Regions from separate parts of the Pseudocitrobacter sp. 73 genome, predicted to be linked through region 3. Evidence: predicted binding sites of a transcription regulator. Region 3 holds the regulator's gene; each other region holds the start of a gene.

Evidence for each region. Region 3 encodes PurR, which represses purine synthesis genes. Its sites were predicted from a motif close to CANGCAAACGTTTGCNTG; they were not measured.
Region 1: cvpA (colicin V production protein) is a predicted target of PurR. The motif match lies at 2,570-2,587, and genes of this name have one in related genera.
Region 2: glyA (serine hydroxymethyltransferase) is a predicted target of PurR. The motif match lies at 2,918-2,935, and genes of this name have one in related genera.
Region 4: F0Q32_RS04610 (nucleoside-specific channel-forming protein Tsx) is a predicted target of PurR. The motif match lies at 5,551-5,568, and genes of this name have one in related genera.

The regions. Positions count from the first base shown of each region.
Region 1 covers NZ_VTZO01000004.1:165,942-173,630, reverse strand. Annotated here, with positions in the region: gene hybO (hydrogenase 2 small subunit) at 1-86, opposite strand, end outside; gene purF (amidophosphoribosyltransferase) at 475-1,992, opposite strand; gene cvpA (colicin V production protein) at 2,026-2,514, opposite strand; gene dedD (cell division protein DedD) at 2,779-3,480, opposite strand; gene folC (bifunctional tetrahydrofolate synthase/dihydrofolate synthase) at 3,470-4,738, opposite strand; gene accD (acetyl-CoA carboxylase, carboxyltransferase subunit beta) at 4,811-5,725, opposite strand; gene F0Q32_RS03450 (DedA family protein) at 5,879-6,538, opposite strand; gene truA (tRNA pseudouridine(38-40) synthase TruA) at 6,567-7,379, opposite strand; gene F0Q32_RS03440 (aspartate-semialdehyde dehydrogenase) at 7,379-7,689, opposite strand, start outside.
Region 2 covers NZ_VTZO01000027.1:55,656-63,344, reverse strand. Annotated here, with positions in the region: gene glrR (two-component system response regulator GlrR) at 1-1,010, shown strand, start outside; gene glnB (nitrogen regulatory protein P-II) at 1,078-1,416, shown strand; gene hmpA (NO-inducible flavohemoprotein) at 1,536-2,726, opposite strand; gene glyA (serine hydroxymethyltransferase) at 3,041-4,294, shown strand; gene F0Q32_RS22505 (DoxX family protein) at 4,436-4,858, opposite strand; gene hcaD (phenylpropionate dioxygenase ferredoxin reductase subunit) at 4,945-6,147, opposite strand; gene hcaB (3-phenylpropionate-dihydrodiol/cinnamic acid-dihydrodiol dehydrogenase) at 6,157-6,969, opposite strand; gene hcaC (3-phenylpropionate/cinnamic acid dioxygenase ferredoxin subunit) at 6,966-7,286, opposite strand; gene hcaF (3-phenylpropionate/cinnamic acid dioxygenase subunit beta) at 7,286-7,689, opposite strand, start outside.
Region 3 covers NZ_VTZO01000008.1:173,516-181,204, reverse strand. Annotated here, with positions in the region: gene mdtK (MdtK family multidrug efflux MATE transporter) at 1-1,009, opposite strand, end outside; gene F0Q32_RS08095 (riboflavin synthase) at 1,247-1,891, shown strand; gene cfa (cyclopropane fatty acyl phospholipid synthase) at 1,925-3,073, opposite strand; gene punC (purine nucleoside transporter PunC) at 3,371-4,555, opposite strand; gene punR (DNA-binding transcriptional activator PunR) at 4,665-5,597, shown strand; gene purR (HTH-type transcriptional repressor PurR) at 5,594-6,619, opposite strand; gene F0Q32_RS08070 (YnhF family membrane protein) at 6,914-7,003, shown strand; gene F0Q32_RS08065 (MFS transporter) at 7,165-7,689, shown strand, end outside.
Region 4 covers NZ_VTZO01000005.1:108,724-116,412, reverse strand. Annotated here, with positions in the region: gene secD (protein translocase subunit SecD) at 1-1,495, shown strand, start outside; gene secF (protein translocase subunit SecF) at 1,506-2,477, shown strand; gene F0Q32_RS04620 (Xaa-Pro peptidase family protein) at 2,591-3,991, shown strand; gene yajD (HNH nuclease YajD) at 4,031-4,378, shown strand; gene F0Q32_RS04610 (nucleoside-specific channel-forming protein Tsx) at 4,559-5,413, opposite strand; gene F0Q32_RS04605 (DUF3251 domain-containing protein) at 5,705-6,247, opposite strand; gene nrdR (transcriptional regulator NrdR) at 6,401-6,850, shown strand; gene ribD (bifunctional diaminohydroxyphosphoribosylaminopyrimidine deaminase/5-amino-6-(5-phosphoribosylamino)uracil reductase RibD) at 6,854-7,689, shown strand, end outside.

The sequences.
Region 1 (7,689 bases), on a different contig from region 3:
ATCGTGGCGGCCAGTGCTGCACAAAGCTTCATAAAATCACGGCGGTTAACGCCATGAGAAGTGCTGAGGGTGTTATCTCCAGTCATCTTGTTGTTATTCCGTAACGAAGACTTGGGTTTCTCCTGCACCTCTCGCAGGTTGCAAAAGGCGCACCATTGACCACATTTATTTTATGGTTATTGGCAGCATACTACTCCGCCATATAGACAAAACGAAGGGTCGAGAGGGTTTTGTAACCAATGAAAGCAGTTTTTCTTACCACCTCATTAACCCCTAATTGGCATTATCCACATATTAAAAATGGTTAATGGACGCTACTATAAAATTTATGGCAGTGATGTTTATCCGGTTTGTTCACACTATTGAAAAACGGATCCTGAAAAATGTGAGGAAGACGAAATTACTGCGAAAAGAGGGGGATAGGATTGGGGAATAGAAAAGAAAACGCCAGGGTTTCCCCTGGCGTTAGACGCGTTAACCTTCGTTATGCATCTCTAAGTTTTCCACTTCGTTCTGCAACTGCACCGCTTTGGCGTCGTCGTTACGCAGGGAATCGAGATAATCGAGGTACTGTTGATCGACATCTTTGGTGACGTATACACCGTTAAACACAGAACACTCAAACTGCTGAATATCCGGGTTTTCTGCGCGTACCGCGTCGATCAGATCGTCCAGATCCTGGAAGATAAGACCATCTGCGCCAATGATCTGGCGGATTTCGTCAACTTCACGACCGTGGGCAATCAGCTCGGTGGCGGTTGGCATGTCGATACCGTACACGTTCGGGAAGCGAATTTCCGGTGCGGCTGACGCCAGATACACCTTCTTCGCCCCTGCTTCACGCGCCATCTCGATAATCTGCTCTGAGGTGGTGCCGCGCACGATGGAGTCATCAACCAGCAGGACGTTTTTATCGCGGAACTCGGCACGGTTGGCGTTCAGCTTACGGCGTACGGATTTACGACGCAGCTGCTGGCCCGGCATGATAAAGGTACGGCCAACGTAGCGGTTTTTCACGAAACCCTGACGGTACGGCTTGCCCAGAATACGCGCAATTTCCAGCGCGATATCGCAGGAGGTTTCCGGAATCGGGATCACCACGTCGATGTCCAGATCTTCCCACTCGCGGGCAATCTTTTCACCGAGTTTGGTGCCCATATTTACACGCGCGCTGTAAACGGAAATCTTGTCGATAAAGGAGTCCGGACGCGCGAAATAGACGTACTCAAACAGACATGGGTTGCTCACCGGGTTATCTGCACACTGGCGAGTAAAGAGCTGCCCTTTCTCGGTGATGTACACCGCTTCGCCCGGCGCGACATCGCGCAGGAACTCAAAGCCCAGGGTATCAAGCGCCACGCTTTCAGAAGCAACCATATATTCTGTGCGGCCATCGCCAATATCGCGTTTGCCCAGCACCAGCGGACGAATACCGTTCGGGTCGCGGAAGGCGACCATGCCGTGACCGATAATCATCGCCACACAGGCGTAAGCGCCACGGATTTGGCGGTTAGTCGCGGCAATCGCAGCGAAGATGTTATCGGCTTCCAGCGGATAATGGCGGAAATTGTCGAGTTCGCTGGCGAAGATATTCAGCAGGATCTCGGAATCAGAAGTGGTGTTGATGTGGCGGCGCTTCTCTTCGAACAGTTTTTGACGCAGTTCGTGCGCATTGGTCAGGTTACCGTTGTGGGCAAGCGTAATGCCATACGGGGAGTTGACGTAGAAAGGCTGCGCCTCAGACGCGCTGGAGCTGCCAGCGGTTGGATAGCGCACGTGGCCAATCCCCATGTTGCCTTGCATACGCTGCATATGGCGAGCTTCAAAGACATCGCTGACCAGCCCGTTTGCCTTGCGTAAACGGAAGCAGTTGTTCGCATCAATGGTGATGATGCCCGCGGCATCCTGTCCACGATGCTGCAGCACCGTTAACGCATCATAAATCGACTGGTTGACCGGCATAACACCGGCGATACCGACAATACCGCACATACGTCTTTTCCTCGTTAAGCCACATCTCAGGACTTATGTCCTGGGCAAGAAACTTGACGAGCTTTGCAGATAGTCAAAGAACCATCTGATGATGAAACTGAACTGCGGAATAAGCTGCGATTTATGCCAGTCTTCGCTTTTCGCAACGCCCGTAAAGGTATCGAGGAAGAACAGAATGGCGGCGACGATTAACACCCCGCGCAGCGCACCAAAGCAGATGCCCAACACTCTGTCCGTTCCCGACAAACCGGTTTTTTCCACCAGTTGACCGATAACGTAGTTAACGATAGCGCCGACGATAAGCGTCGCGATAAACAGTACCGCGATAGCAATCCCGTTGCGAACCAGTTCATCATCAAAGCCCGTGAACCAGACGGACAGGTAAGTGTAGTAATGACTGGCGACAAAGAAGGCACAGCCCCATGTCACCAGCGATAACGCTTCACGAACAAAGCCACGGATAAGGCTAACCAGACAGGAAAAACCTATTACCGCGATAATGGCGTAATCAATCCAGACCATATGTGTCCCACGATGCTACGCCCTGTCATCCGGTTCGGGGCGCATTCTAACAGAAAAAGAAAACGTTTGCGTAGGGATTTCCTTTCCCTGCGAAAATAAAAAAGGCGCTGAAAAAATGTTCAACGCCATCGCTTCTGAAGGGGGTTTTTACCCCCTCACCCCGGCCCTCTCCCTCCGGGAGAGGGGGAAACCTACACCGAACTTTACATCGTGCTCGATCGGTTCCCTCTCCCTAAGGGAGAGGGTTAGGGTGAGGGGTCACCTTTAATTCGGCGAATACCCCATCACCACCCCGCTCAGCCCGGAAAGCTGCTTAAGCTCACCAAGCGAACCTTTCAGCTTATCTTTCGACGCATCAGGTCCCACCAGGATGCGGGTAATTTTACCCTGGACTGGCGTAGAAGGCGACGTGTAGACGCGATAGCCCGCACCGCGAAGCGAGGCGACAATCTCGTTTACTTTATCGGCGTTTTTCAACGCGCCAAGCTGCACAACATACGCCTTCCCTTCCGGGGCCGGTTTTTCAGCAGGCGTCGGTTTGGCTGGCGGCGTTTCGGTCGCGGCAGCGATTTGCTCGCTGGCGACATCACGCGTTGGCTGCGGCTTCGGTTTCGGCGGTTCAACCGGTTTTGGTTTTGTCTTCGGTTGTTCCACCGGTTCCGGCGCAGGATCGATGCCGTTATTGTTTGCCGCGGCAAAACGCCCAGGATCGAGCGACGGTGCTGCCGCATCGCCTGCCCTCACCTCTTCCGCTGCGCCTTCCGGCGGCTGCGCAGGCAGCGCCTGCGTCGCCGTCGGCAGCATATCGGGCTCATCCCGGTCGCCCGGTTTTGGCACCAACGGGATCGCGGCAAACTCATCCTGGTAATGTTTTTTCTGCCCGTCGAGCAGCCCTGGCAACACGATGACGCCCAGCGCTACCAGTACAATTGTCCCGACTAAGCGGTTCTGAAACTTACTTGCCACCGGTTCTCCCCGCGTCTAACTCTTCCATTACATGCGCTACCGTGTGGAATGAACCACACACCAGCACCGTGTCTTCCGGCCCGGCATCGGCCATCGCCGCGTGCCACGCCTGCGCCACGCTGGCGTAGACGGTTCCTGCGCGTAAATGTTCCACCAGTTGTTCAGCGGTGGCCCCGCGCGGCCCCTCTAAAGGCGCACAATACCAGCTATCGACAATACCTTCCAGACACGCCAGCGTACCGGCGATATCCTTATCATGCAGCATACCAATAACCGCCAGAACACGCCCGGTTAGCGGCTCAGATTTGAGACGCCCGGCGAGGTACGCGGCAGCGTGGGGGTTATGCGCAACGTCCAGAATCACGCGTGGCGAGGTCTGGATAGTCTGAAAACGTCCCGGCAGAATCGCGCTGGCAATGCCTTCACGAATGGCCTGTTCGCTGACATTCAGTCCGCTGGCGCGCAGTGCCGCCAGCGCAGTGGCAGCATTCGGCTGCGGCACCTGTGGCAACGGCAATGTGTTCAGGCGGCCTGTCGCATCGCTAAACCACCAGCTTTCAGTGTCCACGCCATACCGCCAGGCAATATCGCGTTGTAACAGCTGTGCGCCCTTTTCACGCGCCACATCAGCGATCGTCGTCGGCATATCCGGCTCACCTACGACGGCCGGACGCCCTGCACGGAAGATACCGGCTTTTTCACGGCCAATACTTTCGCGATCCGGCCCCAGCCAATCGGTATGATCCAGCGCGATGCTGGTAATGACCGCCACATCCGGGTCCACCAGATTCGTCGCATCCAGTCGCCCGCCCAGCCCTACTTCAAGGATAACCACATCCAGCCCGGCCTGTTTAAACAACCACAGCGCCGACAGCGTGCCATATTCGAAATAGCTCAAAGAGATGTCGCCGCGCGCCTGCTCAATAGCGGCAAATGACGCCGTATGCGCGCTTTCAGCGAGCTCCGCACCCTGCACACGCACGCGTTCGGTATAACGCACCAGATGCGGAGAACTGTAAACACCCACCTTGTAACCCGCCGCCGTCAGCATCGCCTCCAGCGTCCGACAGGTGGTCCCTTTGCCGTTAGTTCCGGCAACGGTAAAGACAAATGGCGCTGGCTTTTGCACGTTCAGCCGGGCAGCCACTTCGCCCACGCGCTCCAGGCCGAGGTCGATGGTTTTGGTGTGGAGGTGTTCCAGATAAGAAAGCCACGTAGCCAGGGGCGACGTGGCCTGAGGAATTAGTTTGTTGTCCATGGTGCCCGCGATTTCTTTAACGGTGATGAGAAGCAAAAAGGGCAGCGCCGTCTGGCCCTGCCCTTTGCATTATCAGGCCTCTGGTTCCTGATCCGGTACCGGCGGTACCACCACACTTTCGTGGGCTTCATCCGGATGTGGCGCCGGAAGATTCATGAGCTTCGCCAGGATGCTCGCCAGTTTCAGGCGCATTTCCGGACGACGAACAATCATATCGATTGCCCCTTTCTCAATCAGGAACTCACTGCGCTGGAATCCCGGCGGCAGTTTTTCACGAACGGTTTGTTCGATAACTCGCGGGCCGGCAAAGCCGATCAGCGCTTTCGGTTCAGCGATATTCAGGTCGCCCAGCATCGCGAAGCTCGCCGATACGCCGCCCATGGTTGGGTCGGTCAGTACGGAGATATACGGCAGACCGCGTTCCTGCATTTTCGCCAGCGCCGCAGAGGTTTTCGCCATCTGCATCAGCGACATCAGCGCTTCCTGCATACGCGCGCCGCCGGATGCAGAGAAGCAAATCAGCGGGCAGTTATCTTCCAGTGCCTGCTCAACCGCACGGACAAAACGCGCGCCGACTACGGAGCCCATCGAACCGCCCATAAAGGCGAATTCGAATGCCGCAGCCACTACTGGCATATCGTGCAGCGTGCCTTTCATGACCACCAGCGCATCTTTCTCGCCCGTTTCTTTCTGAGCAGACGCCAGACGGTCTTTGTATTTCTTGGAGTCACGGAACTTCAGCACGTCTTTGGGCTCAAGCTCGCTTCCCAGTTCCACCAGTGAACCTTCATCCAGCAGGCTATGCAGGCGATTACGCGCTGACATACGCATGTGGTGGTCACACTTAGGGCAAACCTCCAGGTTACGCTCCAGCTCGGCGCGGTACAGAACCTGCCCACAGCTGTCGCACTTGGTCCATACACCCTCAGGAATGCTCGCTTTGCGTGTAGGGGTGATGTTGCTTTTAATTCGTTCAATCCAGCTCATTGATAACCTTTCTGCCTGAACCTGGTCGATGCCAGTTTTGTCATAAGGGGCGCATGATGCCATTTTTGCCCCTTACAGACCATGAATGTTGCACATTAAAACATAACAGCCCGAAACTTTGGACAAAAAAGTGGTCGAACCGCGAATTCGCGCTTACTTCGCTTGTTTTGCCGCCGCGCGACGGTGGCGCACAATCTCGATAATTCCCGGCAAAATAGAGACCACAATAATGCCGACAATCAATAACTTAAGATTATCCTGGATCATCGGAATCGTGCCAAAGAAGTAACCTGCATAGGTAAACAGCAGTACCCACAGCACCGCGCCAATCACGTTATAAGCGGCGAAATGACGATAGGACATATGCCCCATCCCGGCCACAAACGGCGCAAAGGTGCGCACAATGGGTACGAATCGCGCCAGAATAATCGTTTTTCCGCCGTGTTTTTCGTAAAACTGGTGCGTTTTATCCAGGTAGCTGCGGCGGAAAATTTTTGAGTTCGGGTTACTGAATAGCTTCTCACCAAACAGTCGCCCTATCGTGTAATTCACCGCGTCTCCCGCAATCGCGGCAATCAACATTAATGCCACCATCAGATGGACGTTAATGTCATTGGTGCCCAGCGAGGCCAGTGCCCCGGCCACAAACAGCAGGGAATCTCCCGGTAAAAACGGCGTAACAACCAGGCCTGTTTCACAAAAGAGAATTAAAAACAGAATGGCATAAACCCAGACGCCGTATTGCGCGACGAGCTCAGCCAGATGCACATCAATATGTAGAATAAAATCAATAAGAAAGTGAATCAGATCCATAATTGTCTTCAGCCTTTGTGAACTGCTCTCAGTCCGCTAAAAATAGCGGCCCCATGGGTACGCGCGGTAGGTCAAAACGTTCCGGGTAATCAACAGAAACCAGATACAAACCTTCCGCTTTCGCCGTTGCTGCCGCCAGCGTTCTGTCTTTTGCGGCTAACAACTCAGCAATCCAGCTCTCTGGCTGGTTTTGGGCGCCGACTTCCATCAGACTGCCGACGATATTCCTTACCATATGATGCACAAAGGCATTGGCTTTGATATCCACCACCACATACGCGCCATAGCGAGCAACATTAATATGCATAATATTGCGCCACGGCGTGCGTGACTGGCACTGCACCGCGCGGAACGAGGTGAAATCGTTCTCGCCCAGCAAACACTGTGCGGCACGGTGCATCCGCGCTTCATCCAGCGGTTGATGATAGTGGGTCACCCCCTGACTCATCACCGCCGGACGCAACCGATGATTGTAGATGATGTAGCGATAACGGCGAGCCGTGGCGCTAAAACGCGCATGAAAATCTTCCGGCACATGTTTCACCCAACGCACCGCAATGTCACCAGGTAAATTCGCATTTACACCCAATGTCCACGCCGCGTCTTTGCGATCGGCGGTGGTTTCAAAATGCACTACCTGCCCGGTACCATGTACGCCGGAATCAGTCCGCCCGGCACAAAACACGGTAATCGGTTCATTGGCCACCTGCGTGAGCGCCTTTTCCAGCTTTTCCTGCACGCTGCGTACTTCATTCTGACGCTGCCAGCCATAATATTTGCTGCCGTCATACTCGATGCCCAGCGCAATTTTATAGACCGGCTGTTGCTGCACTTCCGACATTAGTACATGTACTCCTGCACTAATTTTTCAGCGATTTTCACCGCCATCAGTGCACCGCCAAAACGAACGTTATCGGCGACCGACCAGAACTGCACCTGTTCCGGCATACCGTAGTCATTGCGCACACAGCCAATAGACAAATGCGCACTACCGGAAGCATCGTTCACCTGCGTCGGGAATTCATTCTCTTCAGAGAGCACAACATCTTCGCCACGCGCGAAAGCATCACGGGCTTCGTCTGCAGCCAGCGGACGCATGGCTTCGAATCCGACCATCTGCGCATGACCATAGAAGACCGGCGACTGGACGC
Region 2 (7,689 bases), on a different contig from region 3:
ACAAAGACGCGCTGTATAAAGCTATCGATGAAGCGCTGGCGCGGACCGCTCCGGCGGTAGATGAGCGCTGGCGGGAATCGATTGTGACCCGTAGCCCAATTATGTTGCGGCTGCTGGAGCAGGCGCAGATGGTTGCGCAGTCTGACGTTAGCGTGCTGATTAATGGCCAGAGCGGCACCGGGAAAGAGATTCTGGCGCAGGCGATTCACAACGCCAGCCCGCGCAACAGTAAGCCATTTGTGGCGATAAACTGTGGCGCGCTGCCGGAACAGTTGCTGGAATCAGAACTCTTCGGCCACGCGCGCGGGGCCTTTACCGGCGCGGTAAGCAACCGGGAAGGGCTGTTTCAGGCGGCGGAAGGTGGCACGCTGTTCCTGGATGAAATCGGTGATATGCCTGCCCCGCTGCAGGTCAAACTTCTGCGTGTTTTACAGGAGCGCAAGGTGCGCCCGCTGGGCAGCAACCGCGATCTCGACATTAATGTGCGGATTATCTCCGCGACCCACCGCGATTTACCGAAAGCGATGGCGCGCGGTGAGTTTCGTGAAGATCTCTTCTATCGCCTTAACGTGGTAAACCTCAAAATTCCAACGCTTGCCGAGCGCACGGAAGACATTCCGCTGCTGGCAAACCATCTGCTGCGCCAGTCCGCCGACCGACACAAACCGTTCGTACGCGCGTTTTCTACCGATGCGATGAAGCGATTAATGGCGGCCAACTGGCCGGGAAACGTGCGACAACTGGTGAACGTGATTGAACAGTGCGTGGCGCTGACCTCGTCGCCGGTGATCAGCGACGCGCTGGTCGAACAGGCGCTGGAAGGTGAGAACACTGCGCTGCCAACCTTTGTGGAAGCGCGTAATCAGTTTGAACTCAACTACCTGCGCAAGCTGCTGCAAATTACCAAAGGGAATGTGACGCATGCGGCGAGAATGGCGGGGCGTAACCGCACGGAGTTTTACAAGCTACTTTCACGCCACGAACTGGATGCAAATGATTTTAAAGAGTAGCACCGTACTTTTGCGTGATTTATGATACGGTGAGCAACCGGTTACGCGACTGAAAAACAGGAACACCATGAAAAAAATTGATGCGATTATTAAACCCTTCAAACTGGATGATGTACGTGAAGCGCTGGCGGAAGTCGGTATTACCGGGATGACGGTAACGGAAGTGAAAGGCTTTGGTCGTCAGAAAGGCCACACCGAGCTCTATCGCGGTGCGGAATACATGGTGGACTTCCTGCCGAAGGTCAAAATTGAAATCGTGGTCAGCGACGATATCGTTGATACCTGCGTGGATACTATTATCCGCACGGCGCAAACGGGTAAAATCGGCGACGGCAAAATCTTCGTCTTTGACGTGGCGCGCGTGATCCGTATTCGTACGGGTGAAGAGGACGACGCGGCGATTTAACGCCGCATCTCCCTCACCCTAACCCTCTCCCGCAGGGAGAGGGAATGGTTTGTGCAGGCGTCAATTCTTGCGCTGGTTTTCTCCCTCTCCCTGTGGGAGAGGGCGGGGTGAGGGCAAAATCACAGCACCTTATGCGGCCCAAAACACTCGTAATGAATGCTTTCCGGCTTCACTCCCAGCTCAACCAACTGCTTTGCAGCAAACTGCATAAAGCCGACCGGGCCACAGAGATAAAACTGCATCGCCGGGTCGCTGAACGCCCCTTCCATCGCGCTTAAATCCATCAATCCTTCGCTGTCAAACGCGGAAGCCTGGCGATCTGCCTCGGTCGGTTGGCGATACCATGTGTGCGCGGTAAAGCGCGGCAGGCTGGAACCCAGGGTTTTCACTTCGTCGGCAAAGGCATGCACATCGCCATTTTCCGCCGCGTGGAACCAGTTCACCTGCGCGGTATGGCTGGATTTCGCCAGCGTGTCGAGCATCGCCAGCATCGGCGTCTGACCGACACCGGCGGAGATGAGCGTCACCGGGGTGTTGTTTTCCACGGACATAAAGAAATCGCCCGCAGGTGCCGCCAGATGCACCACATCGCCGACATTCGCGGCGTTGTGCAGCCAGTTTGAAACCTGACCGCCGTCTTCGCGTTTCACCGCAATACGGTAACCTTTGCCATCGGCTTTACGGGTAAGAGAGTACTGACGAATCTCCTGATGCGGGAAGCCTTCCGGTTTCAGCCACACGGCCAGATACTGGCCTGGCTGATAATCCGCGACTGCGCCGCCGTCCACCGGTTCAAATTCAAAGCTGGTGATGAGTGCGCTACGCGGCGTTTTCGCCACAATACGGAACGGGCGCGTGCCTTCCCAGCCGCCGGTTTTGTTCGCATTCTGCTGGTAGATTTCCGCTTCACGGTTGATAAATACCCCCGCCAGCACGCCGTAGGCTTTACCCCATGCGTCTAACACGTCCTGACCCGGGCTGAACATTTCGTCAAGCGTCGCCAGCAGGTGCGCCCCCACGATGTCGTACTGCTCAGGCTTAATCTGGAAGCTGGTGTGTTTCTGCGCGATTTTCTCAACCGCAGGCAGCAGGGCCGGCAGGTTTTCAATATTGCTGGCATACGCGGCAATGGCATTGAACAGCGCCTCGCGCTGGTCGCCGTTGCGCTGGTTGCTCATATTGAAAATCTCTTTCAGTTCCGGGTTGTGGGTAAACATCCGGTCATAAAAGTGGGCGGTGAGTTTGGGGCCGGTTTCAACCAGCAGGGGAATGGTAGCTTTGACGGTAGCAATGGTTTGAGCATCTAGCATGGCAGGCTTCCTTTTAGGATTATCTATTGTTGCATGTTAAATGCATCTTATAAAAATACCCCTGCAATGTAAATGGTTCTTTGTAACAATGCATCACGATAGTTACAACGTGAAGAATTTGCATCACAAACCTGAAAAGATATCCGTTGAAATTTGGCGAACCTTTATTCCTCAAGCCCTTGTGTGGCGTGGAGGAAAACGTTTGCGTAAAAACGTTTGTCAAGACCTGTTATCGCAGAACTAATCAGTTATACTGTTGGCCGTTGTCCATCAGGGCTTAAAAAATTTACTGTTAGCTGAGTCAGGAGATGCGGATGTTAAAGCGTGAAATGAACATTGCCGATTATGATGCCGAACTGTGGCAGGCTATGGAGCAGGAAAAAGTACGTCAGGAAGAGCACATCGAACTGATCGCCTCCGAAAACTACACCAGCCCGCGCGTGATGCAGGCACAGGGTTCTCAGCTGACCAACAAATACGCTGAAGGTTATCCGGGCAAACGCTACTACGGCGGTTGCGAGTATGTGGATATCGTTGAGCAACTGGCTATCGACCGCGCGAAAGAGTTGTTTGGCGCAGACTACGCTAACGTTCAGCCGCACTCTGGCTCTCAGGCTAACTTTGCGGTCTACACCGCTCTGCTGCAGCCGGGCGATACCGTTCTGGGTATGAACCTGGCGCAGGGTGGTCACCTGACTCACGGCTCCCCGGTAAACTTCTCCGGCAAACTGTACAACATCATCCCTTACGGTATTGATGAGTCCGGTAAAATTGACTACGAAGACATGGCGAAGCAGGCCAAAGAGCATAAACCGAAGATGATCATCGGTGGCTTCTCGGCTTACTCCGGTATCGTTGATTGGGCAAAAATGCGTGAAATCGCTGACAGCATCGGCGCATACCTGTTTGTCGATATGGCGCACGTTGCGGGTCTGATTGCCGCGGGCGTTTATCCGAACCCGGTTCCTCATGCGCACGTCGTGACCACCACCACCCATAAAACCCTGGCGGGTCCGCGTGGCGGCCTTATTCTGGCGAAAGGCGGTGACGAAGAGCTGTACAAAAAACTGAACTCCGCTGTCTTCCCAAATGCGCAGGGCGGCCCGCTGATGCACGTGATTGCCGGTAAAGCGGTAGCACTGAAAGAAGCGATGGAGCCTGAGTTCAAAGTTTACCAGCAGCAGGTTGCGAAAAACGCCAAAGCGATGGTTGAAGTGTTCCTGAACCGTGGCTACAAAGTGGTTTCCGGCGGTACTGAAAACCACCTGTTCCTGCTTGACCTGGTGGACAAAAACCTGACCGGTAAAGAAGCTGACGCCGCCCTGGGCCGCGCCAACATCACCGTCAACAAAAACAGCGTGCCGAACGATCCGAAGAGCCCGTTCGTGACCTCCGGTATCCGTATCGGTTCTCCGGCAATCACCCGCCGTGGCTTCAAAGAAGCGGAAGCGAAGGAACTGGCTGGCTGGATGTGTGACGTTCTGGACAACATCAATGATGAAGCGGTTATCGAGCGCATCAAAGGTAAAGTTCTGGATATCTGCGCACGCTTCCCGGTTTACGCATAATTCTGTTTTGCCGAATAAGAAAAGGCCGCGCAAGCGGCCTTTTTTATGTCTGTCATATTGCCGGATGGCGGCGTAAACGCCTTATCCGGCCTACAAATGAGCGCGTAGGCCTGATAAGCGCAGCGCCATCAGGCATTTTTTCTACCGGCGATCCAGGGAAATCGCGCCCGGCCCGGTCATCGCCAGCAGCAGGAAACCGCCCGCAATACTGACGTTTTTCCAGAAGTTAATCATATTCGGTACCACCGCATCACCCGTCATATCCCAGTAATGGTGGCCAATCACCGCCGTACCCAGCGTATAGAATATAAAAATAACCGCCAGCGGGCGCGTGAAGAAGCCCAGTACAATCAGAATGGCGACCGGCACTTCCATAATGATGGCAATAATCGCCGACAGCGTTGGCACTGGCGCGCCCGAAGACGCCATATACTGAACCGTGCCGTCGAAACCCAGCATTTTCGGATAACCGAAAAGGATAAACAGCAGTACGAGAGCGATGCGCGCGATAAGCAGCATCAGCGAACGCGATGAGCCAAAGTCGAAATAACGTAGCGTGTTCATAGTCTTCCATTGTGTTAAGACGTGTTCTTAAAACGTAATACACAATGCGACACTCTGCCACGCTACGCGCCGTTATGTTTACTGACTTACAGCGACTTAAGTGCAATGCTCTCATCGGTTAAGGCGTCAATCGAAAGCGATTTCCCTGACTGAATCAATTTGCGCAGTACGCGCACTTCGCGCCCCTGATTAAGCGCCACAGCCCCAACCAGCGCCCCATCGCGCAGTTGGAACCAGATAGCTTTTCGCTCATCCGGGTTACCGCGACAGATCCAGTTTTCGCCCTGCATTTCTCCCACGAATTGCAGGTTATCGCTGAATTGATCGGTCCAGAACCAGCCCGGCGTGGCGACGGGAAGCGCCTGATCCAGCATCGCTGCCGCAGCAGTTTGCGCCTGAAAGTTGGCATTTTCCCAGCTTTCAATGCGATGCAGGGAACCGTCCGGTTGACGCGTTATTGCTACGTCACCCGCGGCGAAAATAGCGGGATCGGACGTCATACCGCGAGTATCCACCACGATACCGTTGGCCGTTTCCAGCCCGGCATCGCGGGCAAGAGCGTCGTTCGCCACAATACCGACGCCGTAAATCACCGCATCGGCCTGAAGCTGTTCGCCGCTCTGTAATGTCAGGGTCAGCGTATCGCCTGCATCTACGTGTTCAATCGCGCTGTTGAGCAGCAAACGTACACCCGCCTGCTGATGGCGATGAATCAGATAATCGCGTACCGGCGGCGGGGCGTTTCGGCCCATCACGGTAGCCGCAAGCTCGACGACTGTAACCTGACAACCGCGCTGGGTGGCGCTAGCCGCCAGCTCAAGGCCAATGGTTCCCGCGCCTACAATCACCAGTGATTTACCGGCGTCCAGCACCGGGCGCAGACGTTCAGCATCCCCGGCATGACGCAGCGTAAAGCAGCGCTCGCCCAGCGCATCCAGCATCGGCAGAGGACGCGCCGCCGCCCCGGTGGCTATCATCAATTTCGTCCAGCGGTAGCGTTGACCGTCCGCCAGTACCACCGTTTTAGCCTGACGATCGAGCTGGCGGATTGTCACGCCCAGATGCAACTGCACATTATTTGCCAGCCACCAGTCGGCGGCGAGGACCGGCTGCAACTGCGGGTTATCGTCAAGCAGCATCGCTTTCGACAGCGGTGGGCGTTCATAGGGCAGTTGCGGTTCATCGGAGAAAAGGTGTATTTCGCCGCCAAAACCCAGCTGGCGCAGCGAGGCAGCCGCCATTGCCGCTGCCTGACCACCACCGATAATGGCAATAATTTCGTTATTCATGGCGGCTCCTTAGAGATCGAGTCCGGCTGCAACGTGGCGAATGCCGCGAATGCCCAGGCCCGCGTCGGCGTTAATCATCACGCCACTCAGTGCCCGATTATTACGCCGTGACGCCAGCATCACATACGGCCCGGTGAAGTCTGCCGGGTCGGGGAAGAATTGCAGCGGCAGAATGGCGGCGATTTTTTCCGGCGTCAGCGACTGCATAATCGAGGTATCGCTTTGCCCCAGCGCCTGCGGGCCGCGTAAATCGCTCGCCATCCCGCAAGGACCGACGCCATTAACGCGCACTTTTGGCGCGAGTTCATAGGCCAACTGGCGAATTAACCCCGTCGCCGCGTGTTTGCTGGCGGTATACAGCGGGCCGCCGCCGCCCGGATACCAGGCAGCGTTGGAGAGCGTGAAAATAATGCTGCCTTCGCTGGCAATCAGTGCCGGGGCGCAGGCTTTCGCTCCCAGCAGATAACCGAGCACGTTCACGTTAAACAGCTCGTGGAAGCCGCTCTCCAGCGCGTCGGCAGACGTATTCACCAGCGAGGCGTTATGATCCCAGATGCCTGCGTTGCCAATAAAACAGTCCAGCTTGCCAAACTGCGTCAGCGTCTGGTCAACCGCACGCTGATAATCCGCGTAACAGGTGACGTTACCCTCAACCGCCAGCACATGCTCGCCAAAACGCTGGCGCAGGCTGGCCACTTTCGCGCCTGACAGTTCGAGTGTGGCAACCTTCGCGCCCTCTTCAATAAAGCGCTCGACCAGCGCCAGCCCCAGGCCGGAGCCGCCACCGGTGATGAAAACCACCTCATCTTTTAAATCACTCATGATAGCTCCTGCGGAATATCAACAAACACGTCGTCGCCTTCCACATACACCGGATAGGTGGCGATGGCATCGGTTGCGGGCAGACACAGCGCTTTTCCGGTTTTCAGGCAGAAACTCGCGGCATGAAGCGGGCATTCTACGGTGGCATCGTCTTCCAGATACCCTTCAGACATTGACGCGTTACCGTGGCTGCAACGGTCGTCAATGGCATAAAACTCCCCGCCGACGTGAAACAGGGCGATAACGGGGGATGTTTCCAGCCGGAGCGCTTCGCCCTCCGGCAGCTCCGCAGTGGAGCAGGCAAATACACGGCTCATCAGAACAATACACTCAGGTTGTGGGAGGTGATCACCGCCTGGTCGAGCACGATTTCACGTGCCAGCAGACGCCACTGTTCGCCATCCAGGCGGCGCACTTTGTCAAAGCGCGTTCCGATGTAAAAGGTTTCATCACGCTCTTTTTGCGCGCGATAAAGTAAATAATTCACGCGCACAGCAAACACATCCGGCTGTTCCGTTTCATTCACCTGAATATTGCTGACCATATGGCGCGTGCGTGACGGCGGCTCCTCGGCCCAGGCCATGCCGGTTTCCAGACGGGCGATCCGGCGCTCAAGCTGATCTTTGTTGTCGTTGAAGATCCAGGTGGTTGGCGGTTGTTTGCCTTTACGGCGATCGCGGGTTTGCGCGTTGACCGTGGTGCGCATGGTGTAGACGATCT
Region 3 (7,689 bases):
GCAGCGACACGGTGAAAATGGCCGTCAGCACCGCCATGCAAACGCCGACACCCAGCCCGGTCCAGGCCGATGTTTGTGCATCGAGGGTTGAGCCCTGGCCCAAACGGAACCCCACGCGAATCGTGACCGCTGCCGCCAGCGACATCGGCAGAACGAACATCAACGAGCTGAAGTTCAGCGCAATCTGGTGGCCTGCGACATCGACAATACCCAACGGCGACACCAACAATGCCACCACGGCAAACAGCGTGACTTCGAAAAACAGCGCCAGCGCAATCGGCAACCCGAGTGAAGAGAGGCGTTTAAGAACGGTAACATCGGGTTTAACAAAACCGTTGTTATTGCGAATATCGCGCATAGAACCGGCATGCTTAACATAGTAGAGCATGCTGATAAACATCACCCAATAGACCGCCGCCGTGGCGACACCACAGCCCACACCGCCCAGTTCCGGCATGCCGAAATGACCGTAGATAAAGATATAGTTCACCGGAATGTTGACCAGTAAACCAATAAACCCCATCACCATGCCCGGTTTGGTTTTCGCCAGCCCTTCGCACTGGTTACGCGCGACCTGGAAGCACAGATAGCCCGGCGCCCCCCACAGCAGCGCGCGTAAATAGCCGACGGCTTTATCCGCCAGCGCCGGGTCGATATTATGCATCGAGCGGATGATATAGCCCGCGTTCCACAGAACAACCATAATTAACACGGACACCAGGCCTGCCAGCCAGAATCCCTGGCTAACCTGCGCTGCGATACGATCGCGCCGGCCTGAGCCATTGAGCTGAGCAATGACGGGCGTCAGCGCCAGCAGCAGACCATGACCAAATAAAATCGCCGGTAACCAGATGGAGGTTCCGATAGCCACGGCGGCCATATCGGTCGCGCTGTAACCACCCGCCATCACGGTATCCACAAACCCCATTGCCGTTTGGGCAACCTGCGCAAGAATAACGGGGATAGCCAGAGCCAATAACTGACGCGCTTCGCTAAAATACTTCTGCACGTTAACACCTATATTTTTTGTTATTTGAGAGACAGAAAAGCCGCCTGAACAGGCAGCAAGAAGATAATAAAGAGGATTGCCAGCTATTGTAGCGGGGATTTGCCATTAAGCCAGTCTAAAAATCGACGTCTTTACGCCGAGGCTGGCAACCTGTTTGGGCAACTGTTATTGTTCGTATCAGAAAATACGGTGTGGCCGTAAGCCCCGCCGGAGTAATTATCGACAGGAGTTAAGTGCATGTTTACTGGTATTGTGCAGGGCACGGCAAAAATCGTGTCCATCGATGAAAAACCCAATTTCCGTACGCACGTTGTAGAGCTGCCGGACTACATGCTTGATGGCCTGGAAACGGGCGCATCGGTAGCGCACAACGGCTGCTGTCTGACCGTGACCGAAATAAACGGTAATCAGATTAGCTTTGATCTGATGAAAGAGACGTTGCGTATCACTAATCTGGGTGATGTGAACGTCGGCGATGTGGTTAACGTAGAGCGCGCGGCGAAATTCAGCGACGAAATTGGCGGGCATTTGATGTCGGGCCATATTATGACTACTGCGGAAGTGGCGAAAATTGTCACCTCCGAAAACAACAAGCAGATCTGGTTTAAAATCCAGGATCCGTCACTGATGAAGTACATCCTGTATAAAGGCTTTATCGGTATTGATGGCATCAGCCTGACGGTCGGTGAAGTGACGCCAACGCGCTTCTGCGTGCATCTGATTCCGGAAACGCTGCAACGCACCACCCTTGGCGCGAAGCGTCTGGGCGATAAAATCAATATCGAGATTGACCCGCAGACGCAGGCCGTTGTTGATACGGTGGAACGCGTACTGGCAGCCAAAGAAGCCGCAGCCATCGCAGCCGCGCAGCCTGAAGCCTAAAAAAATCCCCCGGCGGATGCCGGGGGAGATTAACTAGCGTGCGACGCGTAAACCGTGTTCTACGCCCCGCGAGAACACCACCTGCCAGAGATGAATGTCGCGTGCGCGAAACGCCCCCGCGCAGGCATTCAGATAATACGAAAACATTCTTTTGAAACGTTCCGAATAGTTGTCAGCGATTTCCGGCCAGCTTTCCAGAAAACGGTCATGCCAGGCCATGAGCGTGGTGTCGTAATCCGCGCCAAAGTTGTGCCAGTCTTCCATCACAAAATGGGGCTCGCTGGCATCCGCAATGTGGCGCACGGAGGGGAGGCAGCCGTTCGGGAAGATGTATTTATTGATCCACGGATCAACATTCAGGTCTGTACGTTTTGAACCGATAGTGTGTAGCAGGAATAACCCGTCTGGTTTGAGATTTCTGTCCACCACTGAGAAATAAGTAGCGTAGTTTTTCGGCCCGACGTGCTCAAACATGCCGACAGAAACGATACGGTCAAACTTATCGTTCAGGTCGCGATAGTCCTGGAGCAGAATAGTCACGTCTAACCCTTCACAACGCTGTTGCGCCATTTTTTGCTGCTCAGTAGAAATGGTTACGCCCACCACACTCACGCCGTAATGCTCGGCCATAAACTGCGCCAGCCCGCCCCAGCCGCAGCCAATATCCAGCACGCGCATACCGGGCTCAAGTTTCAGTTTCTGGCAAATCAAATTGAGCTTCGCCTGCTGGGCCTCTTCGAGTGTCTGGGCATCCTTCCAGTAGCCACAGGAGTACTGCATAAAGGGATCCAGCATGCGGCTGAAGAGATCGTTGCCAAGATCGTAATGCTCTTTACCGACCATCCAGGCACGTTTTTTACTTTGCAGATTAAACAGACGGGCCGCTGCGATTCGCAGCGTATCTTTCAGGTGGCGGGGAAGTTGATTTTCCAGTCCCGCGCGCAGGACTTTCTGGAAGAAAATATCCAGACGCTCGCATTCCCACCAACCGTCCATATAGCTTTCGCCTAACCCCAGGGAACCTTCCTGCAATACACGTTTAAAAAACTGGGGGTTTTTAACCTGCAAGTCTGCGGGGCGGTTGCCGTTGATTTCGATGCCTGCCCGGCTTAACAGTTCATTGGTGATGCGGTACCAGTCATCATTCGGTACGCTTACTTCTTCTATACACGATGAGCTCATAGCTTCTCCATCCCGACCCGGTGATCAGAACCTTAAAACAGCGTAGACGCTTTTTAGAGTTTGTGAGAAATCTCACGGAACTTCCGTGAGCCTGCTATCCGACGTAGCACAGAGGAAGGGAGATTACCCTTGCCGAAAAGACCATCCATGGAGAACCGGGAGGCGTCCTGCTCCCGTTAACAAGTAATAACTATCGTAATTATGTGATACCGATCCAGTATAGGACGCAAAATCTACTGATTCAATTAAATTTCTTAGCAAACTAACTACGAGTCAATAACATTGATATTCATGATGTTAGGCGCGTGAAGTTTCTTCAGCTGAATTTTCCTCTGCGCCAGCCTGCATCTTGTAGCCTATACCGGCGAGAACGACGGTGGCGACCATCACGCTGGTGGTGGCCAGCAGCGGGGCGGCAATCAGTGAAGAAACCACCAGGCTTGCCAGGAAGCAAAGACCTAATTGCAGCGTATTCTGTAATGCTGCCGCACGGCCTGTTGCCTGAGGGAACGGTCGCAGCGCGCGTGCTACCACAATCGGGTAAATCGCGCCGTTAGCCATTGCCATCACGCAGAATGGAATCAGCAGCGCGGTGAGCGAGACATGCGCGGTGAGGCCGACGCCCCAGGTGGCAAATACGCTGACAGCGTAAATCAACAGCAGCCATGGCAGCAGTTTTGCACCATCCCACTTTTGCAGTGCCGCGCGACAGCCATAACCACCGACGAGAAACGCAATGGTTTGTGGAACATAGCTCAATCCAATCACGGTCGGGCTATATCCCATCGCATTCAGAATAAACGGCGAGCCCGTCAACCAGGCGAAGAAGCTTGCCGAGCAGGCCGCATACACCAGGACGTTACCGCGATAATCGCGACTGTGTAACAGCTTCATAAATGTCAGCTTATCGCCACTGACCGCGACCTTTTTGTGAGCGGGTTTCAGGCGCAACGCGGGGATCATCAAAATCAGCGTGATGGCAAAGAGCGTTGCAAAGATAGCCTGCCACTCGAAGTGGTGCAGGATCCAGCTTCCCAGCAGCGGTGCCAGCGCAGGAGAAAGCCCGACCAGCGGCATAATGGTCGCGAAAATACGGTTAGTTCGCTGTGCCGGATAATAATCGGTCACCATCGCCTGCCAGGTTACCGCGGCGGCACATACGCCGACAGCCTGCACGAATCGCAGAATAAGCAGGGTGGTGGCATCACGTACCCACAACATTCCCAGACAAGCAAGGGCAAAAATCGTCAGGCCAATCAGCAGAACTGGCTTGCGTCCATAGCGATCTGAGAGTGGGCCCCACAGCAGCTGTGCCACGGCGAACCCGGCGAGGAACAAACTCAGGCTCGCGCTCACGGCGGCCGCCGGTGTTTGCAGATCGCGTTGAATCGCGGCAAAGGCCGGAAGATACATATCGGTGGCCAAAAAGCCCAATACGCTCAGGCCGGCCAGCCAGACTAAAAATCCTTTCCCAGGTTGCATAAAAACGCCTTTTTTGTACAGATGAGGAGGCTGAGAGTGTAGAGAGTGAAATCTGGCTTGTGAAACGCTAATATTTGCGTCTTGGTTTCAAAAATTTTGTAGGCAGAATATGTGGTCTGAATATTCACTGGAAGTTGTGGATGCGGTTGCGCGTAACGGAAGCTTTAGCGGCGCGGCAAATGAGCTGCATCGTGTGCCTTCTGCTATCAGCTATACGGTGCGTCAACTTGAGGAGTGGCTGGCTGTTCCGCTCTTCGAACGCCGTCATCGGGATGTGGAATTAACCCCGGCAGGGGCATGGTTTTTGAAGGAGGGACGCTCTGTTATCAAAAAAATGCAGATCACCCGTCAGCAGTGTCAACAGATAGCCAATGGCTGGCGAGGACAGCTGGCGATTGCGGTAGACAATATCGTAAAACCAGAGCGCACCCGACAAATGATTGTCGATTTTTATCGCCACTTCAGTGATGTAGAGCTGCTGGTGTATCAGGAAGTATTTAATGGCGTGTGGGATGCGCTGGCGGATGGGCGAGTTGAGTTAGCGATTGGCGCGACGCGCGCGATACCGGTTGGTGGTCGCTATGCGTTTCGGGATATGGGCATGCTGAGCTGGCAGTGCGTGGTAGCCCGTTCCCATCCACTGGCGCAAATGACAGGGCCACTCAGTGATGATGTGTTGCGCAACTGGCCGTCGCTGGTGCGTGAAGATACGTCACGTTCGTTACCTAAACGTACCACATGGTTGCTGGATAATCAGAAAAGGGTCGTGGTGCCTGACTGGGAATCGTCAGAAACCTGCTTATCCGCAGGGTTATGCGTTGGCATGGTGCCAGAGCATTTTGCGCGACCGAAGGTAGATAAAGGCGAATGGGTTGCTCTGGAACTGGAAAACCCGTTTCCCGATGCGGCCTGTTGTCTGACCTGGCAGCAAAACGACAGTTCACCGGCGCTAAGCTGGTTATTAGCCTATTTGGGGGACAGTGAAACGTTGAACAGTGAATGGTTGCGAACGCCCGCAGCGAGCGTTCGCAAAGAGGCTTAACGACGATAGTCGCGGAACGGGCCGTCGGCCACGGAGCGGCGTTCAATCAGGCGTGGGTGCACCTCGATGGACTGCGACTCTTCGCGTTTACTGACAATTCGGTCCATCAGCATGTTGAAGGCGGTTTCCCCGAGGGAATCCTTCGGCTGGTGGATGGTGGTCAGTGCTGGCGTAAAGAAACGCGAGTTGCGCACGTTGTCGTAACCAATCAGCGAGATATCCTGCGGCACGCGCAGCCCCATTTCGTCTGCGGCGCATAATGCGCCCATTGCCATGACATCGCCACCGCAGAAGATAGCGGTAGGGCGCGGATTCTGGGACAGAATTTGCTGCATTGCACGATAACCGGATTCCGGTTCAAAATCACCCTGAACAATCCAGTTTTCCGGCACCTTAATCATCATCTCTTCCATGGCTTTCATAAAGCCAGCCAGACGACCCGCACCCGTATTGCGCTCAAGTGGGCCTGGGATAACGCCAATTTCGCGATGCCCACGCTCCACCAGATAACGGCCGGCCATATAGCCGCCTTCGAAGGCGTTATCGATAACCGAATCGGTAAAGTCGGCTTTCGCTTCACCCCAGTCCATAACCACCATCGGAATATGACGGTACTCTTCCAGCATCTGCAGCAGTGGTTCCGGATATTCGGAACACATTACCAGCAGACCATCGACGCGTTTCTGCGCCATCATGGAGAGGTATGCGCGCTGTTTCTCAAGATTGTTCCACGCGTTGCCGAGGATCAGGGTATAGCCTTTCTGGAAGCAGTTTTTCTCAACAGCTTCAATAATTTCTGCAAAGTAGGCAGCTTCACTGCTGGTCGCCAACAAACCAATGGATTTGGTGTGATTGACCTTCAGGCTGCGGGCCACGGCGCTGGGAGAGTAGTGCAATTCTTTGATTGCCGCCCACACCGCTTCACGCGTCTCTTCGGCGACAAAACGCGTCTTGTTAATCACATGTGATACAGTTGTAGTGGAAACGTTTGCGCGCTTCGCTACATCTTTAATAGTTGCCATTCCATCTCACTCCAGACCCGGGCCTGCCCCTGATCGATTCAATACGAAAACGTTTGCCTTCACTCACCCTGGCGCAATGTTATGAATTGCGGTTCGCCGGGAAAACGACACAGGACGACAGGAGGGGGTCAATGGCCGATACACTTTTTAATAAGCGTCGAATTTTGTCTTATCTTTGACAAAAGTGGAAGCGCAAAATCGGTTATTGCGTGAAATCCGGGAAGATTTTTGCGAATAAGTGTGCAAAAATGACATAGCTCACTTTTGGTGTGGGGATAATAAGGAGAAAAATTGATGAGTACTGAACTGAAGATGTCAATTACCACTACGGTTATTACGCTGGCGCTGATCGTTGCTGCCGCGCTGACCGCCGTCCTGCATTAACCCATCCTAAAGGGAGAGACGGCTCTCCCTCTCTGCGATTGTTATCATTTCAGCAAAAATATTTTGCTGATTTGTTCACTTCTGTTTTTTTGTGATTGATGTCATGCTTTTGCATTCTGTTGTCACGCCGCCCTGCGTTAGCGGCAAATCGGAGTCAAAGCATGAAAGTGAATTATCCCTTACTGGCGTTAGCCGTAGGCGCATTCGGGATCGGCACCACCGAATTTTCGCCGATGGGGCTATTACCCGTTATTGCCAAAGGGGTTGATGTCTCGATTCCTGCCGCAGGTATGTTGATCAGCGCCTACGCCGTAGGTGTCATGGTTGGCGCGCCGCTGATGACGCTGCTGCTCTCACATCGCGCACGCCGCAACGCCTTAATTTTCCTGATGGCGATTTTTACCCTGGGTAATGTCCTTTCTGCCATCGCCCCGGATTACACCACACTGATGCTGTCGCGCATTATAACCAGCCTCAACCATGGCGCGTTCTTTGGTCTGGGATCTGTTGTTGCCGCAAGCGTGGTGCCAAAACATAAGCAAGCCAGCGCGGTAGCGACCATGTTTATGGGGTTGACCATCGCCAATATCGGCGGCGTTCCGGCGGCTACGTGGCTTGGGGAGACCATCGGCTGGCGCATGTCGTTCCTGGCGACGGCTGGGCTTGGCGTCATTGCCATTATCGGC
Region 4 (7,689 bases), on a different contig from region 3:
CGAGCCGATGAAGCTGGGTCTTGACCTGCGCGGTGGTGTTCACTTCCTGATGGAAGTGGATATGGACACGGCGCTCGGTAAGCTTCAGGAACAAAATATCGACAGTCTGCGCAGTGACCTGCGCGAGAAAAACATTCCGTATTCCAATATTCGTAAGTCAGATAACTATGGTCTGACGATTCTGTTCCGCGACAGCGCGGCACGCGATCAGGCGAATACCTGGCTGAGCTCCCGTCACCGCGACCTGGTTATCACTAATCAGGGCAGCAACCAGCTGCGTGCAGTCATGAGCGATGCGCGTCTGAGCGAAGCGCGTGAATATGCGGTACAGCAGAACATCAACATTCTGCGTAACCGTGTTAACCAACTGGGTGTAGCTGAGCCTGTGGTACAGCGTCAGGGTGCGGACCGCATCGTCGTTGAACTGCCGGGTATTCAGGATACCGCGCGTGCGAAAGAAATTCTGGGTGCTACCGCGACCCTGGAATTCCGTCTGGTGAACACCAACGTTGACCAGTCCGCAGCCGCATCTGGCCGTGTGCCGGGCGACTCTGAAGTGAAACAGACCCGTGAAGGTCAGCCGGTTGTGCTGTACAAACGCGTGATTCTGACCGGTGACCATATCACCGATTCCACTTCCAGCCAGGACGAATATAACCAGCCGCAGGTTAACATCTCGCTGGATAGCGCAGGTGGTAACACCATGTCTAACTTCACCAAGGACAACATCGGTAAACCGATGGCGACCCTGTTTGTGGAGTACAAAGACAGCGGTAAGAAAGATGCGAACGGGCGTTCTGTACTGGTGAAACAGGAAGAGGTGATTAACATCGCCAACATCCAGTCTCGCCTGGGGAACAGCTTCCGTATCACCGGTATCAACAACCCGAACGAAGCGCGTCAGCTCTCTCTGCTGCTGCGTGCCGGTGCGCTGATTGCGCCGATTCAGATTGTTGAAGAACGTACTATCGGCCCAACTTTGGGTATGCAGAACATCAAACAGGGCCTGGAAGCATGTCTGGCGGGTCTGGCCGTTTCTATCCTGTTCATGATTTTCTTCTACAAGAAATTTGGTCTGATCGCGACCAGCGCGCTGATTGCTAACCTGGTACTGATCGTCGGTATCATGTCGCTGCTGCCAGGGGCCACGCTGAGTATGCCGGGTATTGCGGGTATCGTGCTAACCCTTGCGGTGGCGGTCGACGCCAACGTACTGATCAACGAACGTATCAAAGAAGAGTTGAGCAACGGGCGTTCGGTGCAGCAGGCAATCAACGAAGGTTATGCGGGCGCATTCAGTTCCATCTTTGATGCGAACATCACCACGCTGATTAAAGTTCTGATCCTGTATGCAGTCGGCACCGGGGCAATCAAAGGCTTTGCTATTACCACCGGTATCGGTGTGGCAACGTCGATGTTTACCGCAATTGTCGGTACGCGTGCCATCGTAAACCTGTTGTATGGCGGCAAACGCATCAACAAGCTGTCAATCTGAGGAGTGCGTTGTGGCACAGGAATATACTGTTGAACAATTGAACCACGGCCGTAAAGTCTATGACTTTATGCGCTGGGATTACTGGGCTTTCGGCATCTCTGGCCTGCTGTTGGTGGCTGCCATCGTCATTATGGGCGTACGCGGCTTCAACTGGGGGCTCGATTTCACCGGTGGTACGGTAATCGAAATTACGCTGGAAAAACCGGCTGAAATTGATGTGATGCGTGAAGCGCTGCAGAAGGCGGGCTTTGAAGAGCCGCAGCTGCAGAACTTTGGTAGCAGCCACGACATCATGGTCCGCATGCCGCCAACTGAAGGCGAAAATGGCGGTCAGGTGCTGGGGAGCCAGGTTCTGAAGGTGATTAACGAATCCACCAGTCAGAACGCGGCAGTGAAACGCATCGAGTTCGTTGGGCCGAGCGTGGGTGCAGACCTTGCGCAAACCGGTGCAATGGCGCTGATCGTGGCGCTGATCTCTATCCTCGTTTACGTCGGTTTCCGCTTCGAGTGGCGACTGGCGGCGGGTGTGGTTATCTCACTGGCGCACGATGTTATCATTACGCTGGGGATACTCTCGTTATTCCATATCGAGATTGACCTGACTATCGTGGCATCGTTGATGTCGGTTATCGGTTACTCGTTGAACGATAGCATCGTGGTATCTGACCGTATTCGTGAAAACTTCCGCAAAATTCGTCGCGGGACGCCTTACGAAATCTTTAACGTGTCACTGACCCAAACGCTGCACCGTACGTTGATCACCTCCGGTACGACGTTAGTGGTCATTCTGATGCTGTACCTCTTCGGTGGTCCGGTACTGGAAGGCTTCTCACTGACCATGCTGATTGGTGTGTCTATCGGTACCGCGTCTTCTATCTATGTTGCGTCTGCACTGGCGCTGAAACTGGGTATGAAGCGCGAGCATATGCTGCAGCAGAAAGTCGAGAAAGAAGGGGCGGATCAACCGTCAATTCTGCCGTAAGACGACTTTCTCGTCAGAATCGGAATCCCGGTCGCAAGGCCGGGATTTTTTTATTACAGTCTCGCCAATATTGGTTACTCTCCGTGGATGGCCTTTGACATGGAGTAACGCCAGTGACCATCACACTCGATTCCCTTTCTCTGCAAACCGTACCGCAGCCAGCCATCTGGCATCATCTTCCCTCCGTGATCTTAAGCGATGAAACTCTGCGTGAGCGCAAAGCCAAAGTACTGGCCGGGATGGCCTCTCGCGGGCTGGACACGCTGGTGATTTATGCCGACAAAGAGCACGGCGGCAATTTTGAGTATCTCACCGGATTTATCCCGCGCTTCGAAGAGGCGCTACTGGTATTGCACAGTGAGGGGGATGCTGTGCTGGTGCTCGGTAACGAAAACCTGAAACTGGCGGCGCATGCGCGGCTGGAAAACAGGGTGGTGCACGCCCCATGGTTCTCCCTGCCTAACCAGCCGATGGACAATCAACAATCACTGCCGGATGTGCTACAAAATGCCGGCATCGTTGCCGGAAAAAACTATGGCCTGGTGGGCTGGAAACTGTTTACTGGGGCTCATGACGATTCCTGGAAGATGTTTGATCTCCCGTCTTTTATCGTTGAGGCTATTCGTCAGGCGGCAGGGCCGGAAGCCACGCTGTGCAATGCCACCGGGATTTTTATCTCGCCAGAACACGGTGCGCGAACGGTCAATAACGCCAATGAACTGGCGCACTACGAGTATGGCGCGAATCTGGCGTCAACGGCGATTCTCGATGCCCTGAATGCCATCGAGCCAGGAAAAACCGAAAAGCAGATCGGCGCATTGCTTGCGGCTCAGGGGCAGCCGAATAACGTCGTGATGATTGCCGCAACTGGCGATCGCTTCGCCAATGCCAATCTTTACCCTGGCGATAAACAGATACAGCGCGGTGACAAATTTTCGCTCACCACCAGTTACAAAGGCGGCCTGAGCAGCCGTGCGGCGTATGTGGTGGCGGATGAAAGCGAACTGGCACCGGAGGTAGCGGATTATCTCGACGTGGTGGCGAAGCCTTACTATCGCGCCGTTGCGACCTGGCTCACCCACCTCCGCCCGGGTATGTTGGGCAGTGAAATGTATGCGCTGATTGAACAGGTATTGCCGAAGGCGGAGTATCACTGGCACCTCAATCCGGGCCATCTGGTGGCGGATGAAGAATGGCTGTGCTCGCCGATTGGCCCGGACTCCAGCATACCGCTGCGCAGCGGTATGTTACTGCAAATTGACATCATTCCATCCCGCGCAGGTTACGCCGGAGCCAGCATCGAAGACACTGTCGCACTGGCCGATAAAGCGCTGCGAGATGAGCTTGCGCAGGTATACCCAGAGCTGTGGAACCGCGTGTTAATGCGTCGCCATTACATCAAAGAGCATTTAGGCCTTAGCCTGCCGGACGAAGTGTTACCGTTGTCGAATACGGTGGGGTATCTGCGCCCCTGGCTGCTCGACCCAACGCGAGCGTTGGTGTGTACAGAGTGATAAACTGTCCAAAACCTTTAATTTCATTACTGAGCAATTATGGCCATCATCCCTAAAAATTACGCGCGGCTGGAAAGCGGCTATCGCGAAAAAGCACTGAAACTGTTTCCGTGGGTCTGCGGGCGCTGCTCGCGTGAGTTTGTTTACTCGAACCTGCGTGAGTTAACGGTTCACCATATGGATCACGACCACACCAATAACCCGGAAGATGGCAGCAACTGGGAGCTATTGTGCCTGTTCTGTCACGATCACGAGCACTCGAAATATACCGAAGCGGATCAATACGGTTCAACGGTAATTGCCGGGGAAGACGCGCAAAAAGATGTGGGTGAGGCGAAGTACAATCCCTTTGCCGATTTGAAGGCGATGATGGATAAGAAGAAGTAACAAAAAAGCACTGACGTTGAGAACGTGCGGTGCTTTTTTTTGCCTGATGCGCTTTGACGTCGGGTGGCGGCTAAGCCTTACCCGACCTACATTGATGGATGACGGCTACGCCACCTCGGGCCTACCTGGATTCCGTAGGCCGGATAAGCCGTTCACGCCGCCATCCGGCAAGCAGCGAAATCAGAAGTTGTAACCCGCCACCAGATACCAGCCGAAGCCGTTGGATTTAATCGGTTCAGCCTGCCATACCGGCTCATCGCCATCTTTCCACTGACCACCGTTGTGGAAGTAACGCGCGACCACAGAGTAGTGCCAGTGATCGTAGTTCAGCGCCAGAATGTGGCTGGACGCGATAGAGTTGCTGGTGCGGTACTGATCGTCGCCCAGATCTGAACCCCAGTCGAAGTTGGTGAAGCTGATGTAGCTCAGCTTACCGCCCCACAGGTCAGTAATCGGCACGAAGTATTTGATTTTGAAACGATAGCCATCCCACTCATTTTCGTTGGATGCGCCATAGTTTTGCCACTGATATTTGGCATACACGTTCAGAGACAGCCCCATCGGCAGGCCGGTATCGATATCGGTACCCAGACCCATATACCAGGTGCTCTGACGGCCTTCGCTGTTGCGGCCCATATCGTAGATATAGTTGTTCGCGAAGTACCACTCTTTGAACGGACCAAAGCTCAGGTCAGTATTGGTCAGCTTGTCGATAGAGAAACGTGGCTCAATTTCCATAAACAGCGGGGAACCGTGGTTCCAGATACCGCGAGAGTTACCGTCGCCACCGAAGAAACGCGGCGCATCGACGTAACCATAGAAATCAAACCAGTCTTTCTTAGCGAAGGCTTCATATTCCAGATAGGTGTCGTTACGCAGCGTCGGCCCGAAACGGGTGTGGTAGCTGCCTACCACGTTGACGCTCTGATGCCACCAGTCGGAAAGGTACTGTGGTTTGTCATTTTCTGCTGCACCGGCAGTGAAAGACGCGGAGAGTGCCACTAAAGCACCGGCTGCTAATAATGTTTTTTTCATATGTTTGCCACTGATAAAAAATCCCTAACGGGAATGAAAGTAAGCGTCGAAGCTTTACAAAATGTTTCGTATTTCTGCGTGCCTATTATAAGAATCATTGCTCACAAAAATCAGTTACGGGTCACACATTTTTCATATACGTAATCGATTGCGTTCACGTTTGCGTAGATTGAACGGCGGCGATTGTACTTATCTTGTGAATGATTGCCAATCTTCAAAAAAAAGAGATGAATGGGTGAGAGGGGATATGGGGGAAAATTTGCGCCAGAGATGTCTGGCGCGAAGCTGTGCTTACTGTACGGTAGCGGGCTGAATATCGTGAACGCGAACAAACCCGAGTTGCTCCGGCGTAATGCCATTCAGCTGTAGCGGAATATCGACATCGCTGGGCGCGAGAATACTGGCTGGCGCGTTAATGAGCTGATTCTGCACGTTAACTTCCTGGAAGTTGTCGGTTGTGCCCTGAATCTGACCGTATTCTACCGTGCCGCTAAACGCCGGTAGCGCATCGTTAGACTCGCCCTGGATACGCAGCGTTACCGCCGTACCCTGCGCGTTTGGCGCGATGTTGCGCAAAGACAGGCGCAGCGTGCCTATCTGGCTCTTCAGCAGCGCAGCCGTATTGGAACTGGGAATGATGTAGGCGCCGCTGGCAGATTTCGCATTCAGCGCGTTCTGCTGGCTGATCTTCACCGTTTCTTTGTTCAGTTTGGTCATTTCCTGATTGAGCGTACTGATACTTTCGTGCATCTGACGAACCTCGGCTTGCTGTGCGCAGGCGGTCAGGCTAAAGAGGCTTCCCAGTACGGCAATTCTTAGGTAACGTCTTGTCATTATGTCTGTTTCCTTATGGTCGGGATCACGTAATGGTAGATCGCAAAAGGGATTCTGGCATCGATCCATTGTCTCAAAAACGCTCTTCCTTTGTTGTCGAGCCATATCAGGGTAAAATAGGTTTCAGTTACCACCTCATAGTCAGGACGATGTATGCACTGCCCATTCTGTCTCGCCGTAGATACCAAAGTGATCGACTCTCGTCTGGTTGGCGAGGGCTCCTCCGTCCGCCGCCGTCGGCAATGCCTGGTTTGCAACGAACGTTTCACCACGTTTGAAGTGGCTGAACTAGTGATGCCGCGCGTCGTAAAAAGCAATGATGTGCGCGAACCATTCAATGAAGACAAGCTGCGTAGCGGCATGCTGAAAGCGCTGGAAAAGCGTCCCGTCAGTGCCGATGACGTCGAAATGGCGATCAATCACATTAAATCGCACCTGCGCGCCACCGGGGAACGTGAAGTGCCGAGCAAACTGCTGGGTAACCTGGTGATGGAACAGTTGAAAAAGCTCGATAAAGTGGCCTATATCCGCTTTGCGTCGGTTTATCGCAGCTTCGAAGATATTAAAGAATTCGGCGAAGAGATCGCTCGTCTACAGGACTAAGCTATGCACGACGAAATGTACATGGCGCGCGCGCTGAAACTTGCCGCGCGTGGTCGCTTCACCACTCATCCTAACCCGCGTGTCGGCTGCGTCATTGTCAATCAGGGCGAAATCGTCGGCGAAGGTTTTCACTACCGGGCCGGTGAGCCGCACGCAGAAGTTCATGCGTTGCGCATGGCGGGCGAAAAAGCCAAAGGCGCGACGGCGTATGTGACGCTTGAACCCTGTAGTCATCACGGTCGCACGCCACCTTGCTGCGACGCGCTGATTGCCGCAGGTGTTTCCCGCGTGGTGGCCGCCATGCAGGACCCTAACCCACAAGTAGCCGGACGTGGGCTTTATCGCCTGCAACAGGCGGGTATCGAGGTCAGCCACGGCCTGATGATGAGTGAAGCGGAAGCGCTGAACAAAGGCTTCCTGAAACGCATGCGTACAGGCTTCCCGTATGTTCAGCTCAAACTTGGCGCGTCGCTGGACGGGCGTACGGCGATGGCGAGCGGCGAAAGCCAGTGGATTACCTCGCCGCAAGCGCGTCGCGATGTGCAGCGTCTGCGCGCAGAGAGCCACGCAATTCTCACCAGCAGCGCCACGGTGCTGGCCGACGACCCGGCGTTAACCGTACGCTGGAATGAACTGAGCGCGGAGACTCAGGCGCTTTATGCCGAGGAAAACCTGCGCCAGCCGATACGTATTGTGATCGATAGCCAGAACCGCGTTACGCCCGAGCACCGCATCGTACAGCAGCCCGGCGAAACCTGGTTTGCACGTACGCAAAGCGATGAACGCCACTGGCCAGAAAGCGTAAAATCGATGATTACGCCAGAGCATAATGGTCATGT